2 regions of the Clostridioides sp. LIBA-6822 genome follow, and region 2 is predicted to be linked to the other one. Evidence: riboswitches for the same ligand, from Rfam matches in the RefSeq annotation. Region 2 holds a riboswitch; the other holds the start of a gene.
The links. Region 2 has a riboswitch for glycine ahead of gcvPA (aminomethyl-transferring glycine dehydrogenase subunit GcvPA). Riboswitches for the same ligand answer to the same signal wherever they lie in the genome.
Positions count from the first base shown of each region.

Region 1: it holds a riboswitch for glycine, as region 2 does, so the genes downstream of both, ACTG48_RS13200 (GrdX family protein) here and gcvPA (aminomethyl-transferring glycine dehydrogenase subunit GcvPA) in region 2, are expected to answer to the same signal.

Region 1 covers NZ_CP196995.1:2,741,325-2,746,676, forward strand. The annotation lists gene ACTG48_RS13185 (glycine/sarcosine/betaine reductase component B subunit) at 1-238, opposite strand, end outside; gene trxA (thioredoxin TrxA) at 514-831, opposite strand; gene trxB (thioredoxin-disulfide reductase) at 900-1,847, opposite strand; gene ACTG48_RS13200 (GrdX family protein) at 1,943-2,314, opposite strand; glycine riboswitch at 2,418-2,529, opposite strand; gene ACTG48_RS13205 (M3 family oligoendopeptidase) at 2,860-4,554, opposite strand; gene yidA (sugar-phosphatase) at 5,066-5,352, shown strand, end outside.
Region 2 covers NZ_CP196995.1:1,839,501-1,844,852, reverse strand. The annotation lists gene gcvPB (aminomethyl-transferring glycine dehydrogenase subunit GcvPB) at 1-648, opposite strand, end outside; gene gcvPA (aminomethyl-transferring glycine dehydrogenase subunit GcvPA) at 648-3,122, opposite strand; glycine riboswitch at 3,240-3,328, opposite strand; glycine riboswitch at 3,332-3,436, opposite strand; tRNA gene ACTG48_RS08800 (tRNA-Leu) at 4,086-4,166, opposite strand; gene ACTG48_RS08795 (Na+/H+ antiporter NhaC family protein) at 4,276-5,352, opposite strand, start outside.

The DNA.
Region 1 (5,352 bases), 900 kb from region 2:
GGAATATTCCCCCATTACCTTCAACTTTTACTCTTGGCTCAATAACATCTTTTACAGGTGTTATTCTTACGCTTTCACCTGGACGAGCTAATTCTATATCTATAGATTTTATATGCTCATCTCCACCAATCTCTTGTAGCATCTCTTGCTTATTGATGAATAATACTCCATCTTTTACTTCTGTTACATCACCAAATTGAATATCTTTTATAAAGATTTTCCCTAATTCAAGACGCATACTTGCACCTCCTGTTATTTAATTTGTGTATATGCATTTGAGTTTTTCTCAAAATTATATCATTTTATAACTTATCTTAAATCTTAAAGATATTTTTATAATATAGTATTTTTATGTCTTAACTATTTGTTATACTATTAAAAAATATTTACTGTAAAAAAATTATTTTATTTAAAATTATTTTTTTAACAAACTTGAATATAAAAATCTCTTTTATCTTATTATCTTCAGACTAAAACATATTTTTATTTTATTGTTAATATTTCGCCAATATCTTAAAGATATTTTTTAATCATGTCTTCTATATTAGGAACTGTAGCATCATCTTTAGTAACTTCGTCCACTTTTTCCCCATCTTTGTATATAGCCATAGTTGGAAGACCTAATACTTTTTGTTTTATAGCTAATCTTCTAGCTTTTGTTGTATCCATCTTACAGAATTTTATTTTGTCCCCATAAGTCTCAGCTAATTTATGAACATCTGGCATTAAAGCTTTACAAGGTTCACAACCTTCACTCCAGAAATCAACAAATACAAAACCTTCTGCGTTTAAAACTTCTTCTTCAAATGTAGCCTTATCTAAATCTAACATTTTATTTTTCCCCCTTGAAATTTTTATTTTATTTTAAATATTATTCATTAAATTTAATTTACAGATTTTTAGTTTCCAAACTTTTCATCAATATATTTCTCAGCTACTATAGATGCAATTGCTCCATCGTTAGTTGCAGTTACAACCTGTCTTAGAGTTTTAGATCTACAATCTCCTGCTGCAAATACACCTGGTATGTTAGTTTTCATGTCTTCATCAGTTATTATATAACCTTTTTCATCCATATCAACTTTACCTTTGAATAAATCAGTTTGAGCATCTAATCCAACGAAAACAAATACTCCCATTGTTCCATCTTCTTCATCTGCAAAGTATTCATGAGTTTCTCCAGTAATCTTATTTTTAAATACAACTGACTCCAGTATTCCATCACCTTTGATTTCTTCTATTACTGTATCTAATAAGAACTCTATCTTTGGATTAGCTTTTGCTTTTTCTTCAACACTCTTAGCACATCTAAATCCTTGTCTTCTATGTACAATTGTTACTTTTCTAGCAAATTTAGTTAAATACATTGCTTCCTCTAATGCACTATCTCCTCCACCTACAACAAATACTTCAAAATCTTCAAAGAAGTCTGCATCACAAGTTGCACAATATGAAACACCTTTACCAGTAAGTTCTTTTTCCCCTGGGCAACCAATTTTTCTTGGAGTTGCTCCTGTTCCTATTATTACTGCTTTAGCTCTATATTCTGCTTTTTGACCTTTTAAAACTTTTATATCTCCATCTAGCTCAGTATCTACAATGTTATCTCTTAGAATTTCTGCTCCAAACTCTTTACATTGTTCAACCATTCTAGCTATTAGACTTGGTCCTGTTGCATTTGGAACTGACCCTGGATAATTTGCAATTTCATGTGTTATTACAATTTGCCCACCAGTTTTGTCTTTTTCTAGGATTAGAGTATTCAACTTTGCTCTTGCCCCATAAAGCCCTGCTGCAAGCCCTGCTGGTCCTGAACCAATTATTACTAAGTCATACACATTTTCCATTTTGACTTATCCTCCCCAATTAGATTTCTCATTTTATTTAATATTAAATTAGATTTAATATTTAGGCTGCTTTAATAATTTTTTAACAATTTTTTTTATTCATACTGCATTCTTTGTATTGTATTATAAAATATATCATAATCAATTACCCTAAAGTCGTCTTGAACACTTTCTGTCCATTTTGGAGTCTTTTTATTATTCTGAAATTTACTTGCAGTGATGATTGCTTCTTCAATTAAGGTTAAAGAGTTTATATCCAAACGATTTCCTCTCTTTAGTATAACAGTTCTATAAGGTGTTTCATTTGGTTTTACACTCCCATAGAGTGGATGAGATAAAAGTTCATATCCTTCATGTATCAAATCTCTACTTGCTTCTAAGATACCAATATAAGTTGTGTCTTTAAACAAAACTTCTCTTTCTTGAACTTCTTCTCTTACTTTCGGATTATTTGTAATTATTATCATTTTTTTACTCTCTTTCAATCTTTTATTTATTACTTGATAAATAAAAAACAGGAAAAACAAATCTCCCAATTTGTCTTCCCTGTTAAAATCATTTTCAGAGCCCCGTCCAAGTACAGTCATTTTTACCTGAGAATTTCATCTAATCTTTTGGGTAAATAGGATTAAATTTGTCCCTTCGGTCGCTTTTTTATAAAGCAGTCTCCCATACTCTTCATCCGGATTATTAAGTTATCAGAAAATTGAAAATTAAGCAATTTATCCTTTGTTTTCTATAAATAGCTTTTTTCTATCTCTGTTGACTTAAGTATATAAACATTCTATAAAATTTGCAATAGTTTTTTTATATGTATTTTGTATACATTTTTACTTTTTTTTCCAAGTGTTGATATTACATATTTCCTGTATTTTCTTTTTTTTTTAAGTACAAACCTTTTTTGGTTTACTTTCTCAAACTGATTAAAAATATAACTATTTTCACAGCAAATCTTTGATTTTTACATATTTTTTAATTTTTTACTTTTACCCACTGAAATTCTCATAATTTTTTATAATTTGCTATCATTTATTTCATCAAACCAAGATTTAACATTACCCATGATAGACTTAATACAGTTATTATCAAATGGTGAATATAAATTTCCCATACTTACAATACCTAAAAATGATTTTGTTCCTCCAACTTTACAAATATTTATATAATCTTGCCATCCTGCATCTCTATCTTGAATCATTTTTTTCCAAAATTGTAATGCACAAACTTGAGCTAGTACATAGTCTATGTAATAAAACGGATTTTTAAATATATGACCTTGCTTAAACCACCAACAACCTCGCTCTAAAAAAGAATTATTATCATAGTTTCTATGAGGTAAATATTTTTTCTCTAAATATCTCCATTTTTCTTTTCTTTTTGCCTTATCCTCATTAGGATTTTTATAAACATAATGCTGAAATTCATCAACAATTATTCCATAAGGTATAAATTTGACTGCTGTTGACAAGTGAGTAAATTTATATTTATCTGTATCTTCTTTAAAAAACAGATTCATCCATGGCCATGTTATAAATTCCATACTCATTGAATGAATTTCACAACTGTCAAGTGTGGGAAAATTAATCTCTGGCATATCAATCCATCTAGACATGTATAACTGGAACGCATGTCCTGCTTCATGTGTTAATACATCTATGTCATCAGAAGTTTGATTAAAGTTAGAAAAAATGAATGGCGACTTGTAATCTGGTATGTAGGTACAATAGCCTCCAGCTCCTTTACCTTTCTTTGTTTCTAAATCCATAAGTTCATTTTCTAGCATAAAATTAAAAAATTCATCTGTTTCTTTTGAAAGCTCACTATACATCCTTTGCCCATTCTGAATTATGTATTTTGAATCGCCTTTTAAACTTGCATTTCCTGTTAAAAATTCCACGTCTTCATCTATGTAGCTTAAGTTTTCTAAACCAAGTCTTTTAACCTGTTTTTCATAAAGCTCATTAGCCATTGGAACAACATATTTTAATACTTGCTTTCTAACGTTTTCTACCATATCTTCTCTATAGTCACTTCTCATCATTCTAACATATCCAAGCTCTACAAAATCTTCAAAGCCTAATTTTTTAGATATCTTATCTCTAAGTTTGACCAGTTTATCAAATATGTCATCAAATTTTGATTCGTTTTCTTCAAAAAAATTATAATACGCTTTGTTGGCTAATTCTCTTGTATTTCTACAATTAGAATACATAAACTTTCCCATACCAGATAAATTTCTTTCTTCTCCATCGAACATTATTTGTGCTGATGCTAAAAGTTTAGTATACTCCGAACACAATTTATTTTCTTCTTGCAATTCACTTATTATATCTTTAGAAAAACTTTTTAGAGAATAGTCTATTATTGTGAAAAATTGTTCCCCAAATTTTTTTATCAAATCACATTTAAACTTTGAATTTATTACAGCATCATAAAAATAAGAATTTAATTCTTCATACAAAGGCAGATATTCATCCCAGTAATTTTTTTCCTCTTGATAGAATTTATTAAGTGTATCTATACTGTATCTTATTGATGCTATATTTGACAACGTTTCTATTTTATTTCTCAATAAATTAATCTTATGTATATTTTCTTGCTGTTCTTCATAATTACAGGATTTTTTTATATCTTCTACGCACTCCAAAAATTCTTTTTTTATACTATCATAATTGGGTCTTTCATACTTAAATTGTGAAAACTTCATTTAAAGCACTCCTTTACAACTTTATTTCATATCTTTATATCATACTTTTATATCTTTGATATACATATCTTTATATACTATCTGATGCCAACTTATAAATTATTATATATATTAAATATTCTTTACATTGTAATCATGTTGAATAATAACATATGATTCATATAATTACAATATTTTGTGGTATAAAACTGACTACTACATAAATTATTAGAAAAACATTCATATAAAAACTACCCTCTTATATAAAAGCTTAGTATCTATACTAAAATGCAAACGATAGCATTTTTATAATTAATACTTACAAAACAATTAAAAATCTGCTTTTTAAATACACGTATTATATAGATGATATTTTTATCAAAAAATTAATATTATTAAACTTTCTAAATTGCTTATCTCTTGGTATAATAGTATACAAAACTAATCATATTTTCCACTGAAATTTTGTTCAACACTAGTTGTGTCAACGTTTTCACAGGAAAATTGAGTATATAATTTACTGGAGGCTGATATGTACAAATTAATCGCATTAGATATTGATGGAACAATATTAAACACGCAAAAAAGGATTACTCCTGAAGTCTTTGAATCTATTCAAGAAGCAAAAAAGGCTGGAGCCAAAGTTGTTATAACAACGGGCAGACCTCTTCCTGGTGTCAAGGGACTTCTAAATCAATTAAACTTAACGGATGAAGGTGATTATGTTATATGTTTTAATGGAGCCATTATTCAAGAAGTCAAAAGTGAAAAAATTATACATGATGTAGAGATGACTTTAGATGACTTTGATTTTATATA
Region 2 (5,352 bases):
AGTAAGCATAAGAGCTGCTACTTCATCACTTAAAGCTTCTTTTAACGCATCTATGTCTATAGCTCCATTTTTATCAGATGTTATCTGAATCACATCAAAGTTTGCCATAGCTGCACTTGCTGGGTTTGTTCCATGTGCAGAATCAGGAATTATTACTTTAGTTCTCTTATGGTCTCCTCTATTTTCATGATATGCTTTTATAATCATAAGACCTGTAAATTCACCATGTGAACCTGCGGAAGGTTGTAGTGTAACTTCATCCATACCTGTAATTTCTGCAAGTCGATTTGATAAGTCATACATTAAAGAGAGAGAACCTTGTGCTGTGTATGAAGATTGGTATGGATGCATTCCAGTAAAGTTTGGAAGTGCTGCCATATCTTCATTTATTTTAGGATTATATTTCATAGTACAAGAACCTAAAGGATAAAAACCTGTATCAACTCCAAAATTTTTATTTGATAATAGGGTATAATGTCTAACTAATTCTAATTCGCCAACTTCTGGCAAATTCAATTCACTTTGTCTAACCATACTTTGGTCAATCATATCTTCTACTTTTATATCATCTATATCTAACTTTGGAAGCGAATATGCTTTTCTACCTTTTTTAGATATATCTATCAACAAACTATTATATTCTTTCATTATAATCCCTCCATTATTCCAACTAACTTATCTATTTCTTCTTTGCTTCTTTTCTCAGTTACACAAAGTAAAGTTGAATTTTTTAATTCTGGGTAATTGTGCTCTAAGTTATAACCACCTAATATATTTTCTTCTAAAAGTTTATTATTTATAGTCTCTATATTAAGATTTCCTTGTACAGTAAATTCTTTGAAAAATTTACCTTTAAATATTGGCTTATATTTTCCTGTTTGTATAAGCTTATTATAAGCATAATGTGCTTTTTTCATAGATTGCATACCAACCTCTTTAAATCCTTCTTTCCCCATAGTAGCCATGTATATTGAAGCTACAAGAGCATTTAAAGCTTGATTTGAACATATATTAGAAGTTGCTTTTTCTCTTCTCACATGCTGTTCTCTAGTTTGTAAAGTTAACACATATGCAGTTTTTCCTTCTGTATCCAAGCTTTGCCCAACTATCCTTCCTGGCATTTTTCTCGTATACTTAGATTTACTAGCCAAAAATCCTACATAAGGTCCTCCAAAGTTAAGAGGATTTCCTAGTGATTGAGCTTCTCCAATAACAATATCTGCTCCTATCTCACCTGGCGTCTTTAAAACACCTAATGATATTGGGTCAACACTCATAACTAACATAGCTTTATTTTCATGAGTTATCTTTTCTATTTCCTCCATTTCTTCAATAATACCAAAGAAGTTAGGAGTCTGTATAAGAACACATGCTGTATCTTTATCCACTGAAGCCCTTAATTTTTCTATATCTGTAGTTCCATATTCATTACAAAAATCAATTTCTACTATTTCACAATCTTTGTATTGTAGATAAGTTTTAAGTACTGATAAAGTTTCAGGATGTGTAGTTTTTGATACTACTATTTTACTTTTTCTAGTCTGATTCATAGCCATTATGCATGCTTCTATTGCAGCAGTTGCTCCATCATACATTGATGCATTTGCAATTTCCATTCCAGTAATTTCTGCAATCATAGATTGGAACTCAAACACTACTTGTAAAGTCCCTTGACTTATTTCAGCTTGATATGGAGTATATGCTGTATAAAATTCAGACCTTGAAGTTATATGTTTTATAATTGATGGTATATAATGGTCATATGCACCAGCTCCAAGAAAACAAGTTAAGTCTTCTAAACTTAAATTTTCTTCTGACAGTCTTTTTACTATTTTACTTACTTCTAATTCAGATTTCCCACTTTCCAAGTTTAAATCTCTTTTTAACTTTATTTCATCTGGTATATCTGAAAATAATTCATCAACTGAATTTAATCCTACTACCTTTAACATTTTTGATTTATCTTCACTTGTGGCAGGTATATATGAAAATTTATTTTCTTCATTTAATACAGTATTATCTTTTTTATATTGCTTTTTATAAAAAGGTTTCTTAACTATCATGGCAGGAACAACTTTTTTTCTGATTGCTATACCTATTTCATTTCCTACTTTTGCATACTCAGAATCTATAATTCCCATACCTAAAATCTTTCCTGTTGTTGGAGAAGCACATCCTGTTGTTACAAAGCCTACTATTTTGTCACCAATCTTTATATCGTATCCATTTCTAGGCATCCCTTTGCCTTGCATTTCAAATCCAACTAATTTTCTTTTAGCTCCATTTTCTTTTTCTTCTGATAAGATTGTTTTTCCAATAAAATCTTCCTTGTTTGTTTTTACAAAAATGGATAGGCCTCCTTCAATTGGAGATATATGTTCGCCTATTTCATGACCATATAGAGGTAGAGCTGCTTCAAATCTCAAAGTATCTCTACAACCTAAACCAGCAGGACATATATCTTCTCCTCCAGCTTTTAAAACTTCATTCCAAATTATTTCTGTATGTTCATTTTTACAATATATCTCAAATCCATCTTCTCCAGTATATCCTGTTCTTGAAACTAAACAAGTTAAACCACATATTTTTGTTGATGGAATTGACTTATAAAATTTTATTGATTTTAAATCTATGTCTGTGATTTTTTGAAGAATTTCTTCTGCTTTAGGCCCTTGAACTGCTAGTTGACTAACTTCATTAGAAACATTTTTTATATCTACATTGTAACCTTTACTTTGTTTTATTATCCATGCCACATCTTTATCTATATTCCCTGCATTTATTACTAATAAATAATCTTCTTCACCAAATTTATATATTAATAAATCATCAACTACTCCTCCGTTTTCATAACACATAGGTGTATATATAATGTCATTTACCTTTAATGTGCTTATATCATTTGTAACTAAATTTTGTATAAATTTTTCTGAATCTACACCTTTTATTTGTACCTCTCCCATATGAGATACATCAAAGATACCTGCACTTTTTCTAACCATTTCATGCTCTTTATTTATTCCTTCATATTCTAAAGGCATTTCCCAGCCAGCAAACTCAACAAGTTTTGCTCCAAGCTCTTTGTGTATATTATACAAAGGCACTCTTTTCAATTCATTCATATATAACCCTCCCTATAAAATTAGACCCACTATATTTAAGCAATTTCGATATTATGTCCTATACTTTTTCATAAAAAAAAGATATATTAGCATAGAAAATAATCCTAGCCTATATATCCCTGTTTGTATACCTGAAAGATTTAATAATTTAATATTATTTTGCTTCTTCGGTGACTTATAGTATATTAACTTAAGTCTCTCCAGAGTCCCATCAACTAGCGATATCTTTGCCTGAAAGTTTCTCTAAGAATTGGCATTTCTTAAATTTCTTCTTCGGCGCCTTTTTATATAAAGGTCTCTCTCGCTAATCTCATTTGGAAATATTTATTTTCATTTTTATTGTATGAATATTTCAATTAAATGTCAACACATTATATTTATTTTTTTTTATGTATTAATTTTTTTGTTAAGTTTTTATTATCAATTATATTACTTTTATATTATTAACTTTTATACATATATGTTATATATTAATGTAAAATAATATATTTATTTAATTTATTATTAATATGTCATACAAAACACTAAAAGTAAAGTTATATTGTAATTTACTATATTATGTTAAAGATATATTCATACACACAATAGAATCGTTTGCAATTTTATCTTTGTGAAAAATAAGATTTTGAAATAGAGCATTTTTAAATAAAATTAAACTTATTAAACAGATATATTTTTTATAAGTTTATAAAAAACAGATTATATTGTGACTTTAAATTGTTTATTAGAAATACGTTATTATAGATTTTATATTCTTAACAAATGTCTTAAAATTTATATGTAAACACATTTTCAGACAACAAAAAAAGCACTTAATGTGCTTTTGTATATTTATTAGAAAATATCTTTAGAAATATATTCATATTGTATTTTGGTTTATTTCTCAAAAAATAAAAACGGGATAGCCCACTCCGAAAGCCAGCAACCCCAGTTTTTTTTTCAGCACAACTAAGCACTGTAGAGTGCGGATGAAGGGAGTCGAACCCCCACGCCAATGGCGCTAGATCCTAAGTCTAGTGCGTCTGCCAATTCCGCCACATCCGCTTATCACTCTTTTATTTTACTATATTTCGCTATTATTTTCAATAACTTTTTAAAATTATCTAAAAACTAACAAAACAATGATAATAAAAGGTGAAATTTATTTATATCCTTATTCTGCAAGTTCTATCTCTGCTTCATCAACTTTCTTACCAATTATTTGAATACCCACAAATATCGCAGCTATAGCCACTGGTAATACTATATATATTGGTAATCCAAATCCAGCTGGTATATATCCAAATACAATAGTGATTATTGCTGTAAATATAGCGTATGGCATTTGAGTATTAACGTGGTCTATGTGATTACAACCAGCTCCCATTGAAGAAAGTATTGTTGTATCTGAAATTGGAGAACAATGGTCTCCAAATATTGCACCTGTTAAAACTGCACTTGTACTTACTATTACATAGGACATATCAGGGTTTAATGAGTATGCTAGTGGTATTGCAAGTGGCATAAGTATACCCATAGTTCCATAAGCTGTTCCAGTAGCAAAAGATATTATTGCTCCTAAACCAAATATTAAGCTTGGCAATAAGAATGGAGGTAGTGAGCCTGATAATAAGTGTATTAAAAATTTAGCTGTACCTAATTCTTTTATTACTGAACTCAATGACCATGCAAGTATTAATATTACACCAGTAATTACTAAACTTTTCATTCCATCTATCCAGACATCAATTGCTTCTGATACTGTAAAAATCTTTTTTACTACAGCCATTATAATAGCAACTAAACTTGCAACAAGTGCAGATTGGAATAATGCTCTAGATGCATCAGATGCACTAAATGCTTCTTTTATTGCCCCAAAAGAATATGGTGAATTTGTAAATAGTTGTATTAGAGCTTTATCTTCACCTTCCATTATAGATGTATATCCACTATAATAGAATGATGCTAAAGCAACTATTATTAATGTTCCAATTGGAATTATAGCATTCCACACACTCAATTTCACTCCATTTTTTGGAGCTAAATCATCTAATTCTTCTACGCCTTCATCAAGGTCTGTACCAACTTTTCTACTTCTAGATTTTATCTCAGCCTTTCTCATTGGCCCAAATTCTTTTAATAATAATGCTGATATTACAATAAACGCTAATATTAATATATTATAAAATCTAAATGGTATTGTATTTAAAAATATACCAAATGCATCAACATCCACACTTATACTTTCAAA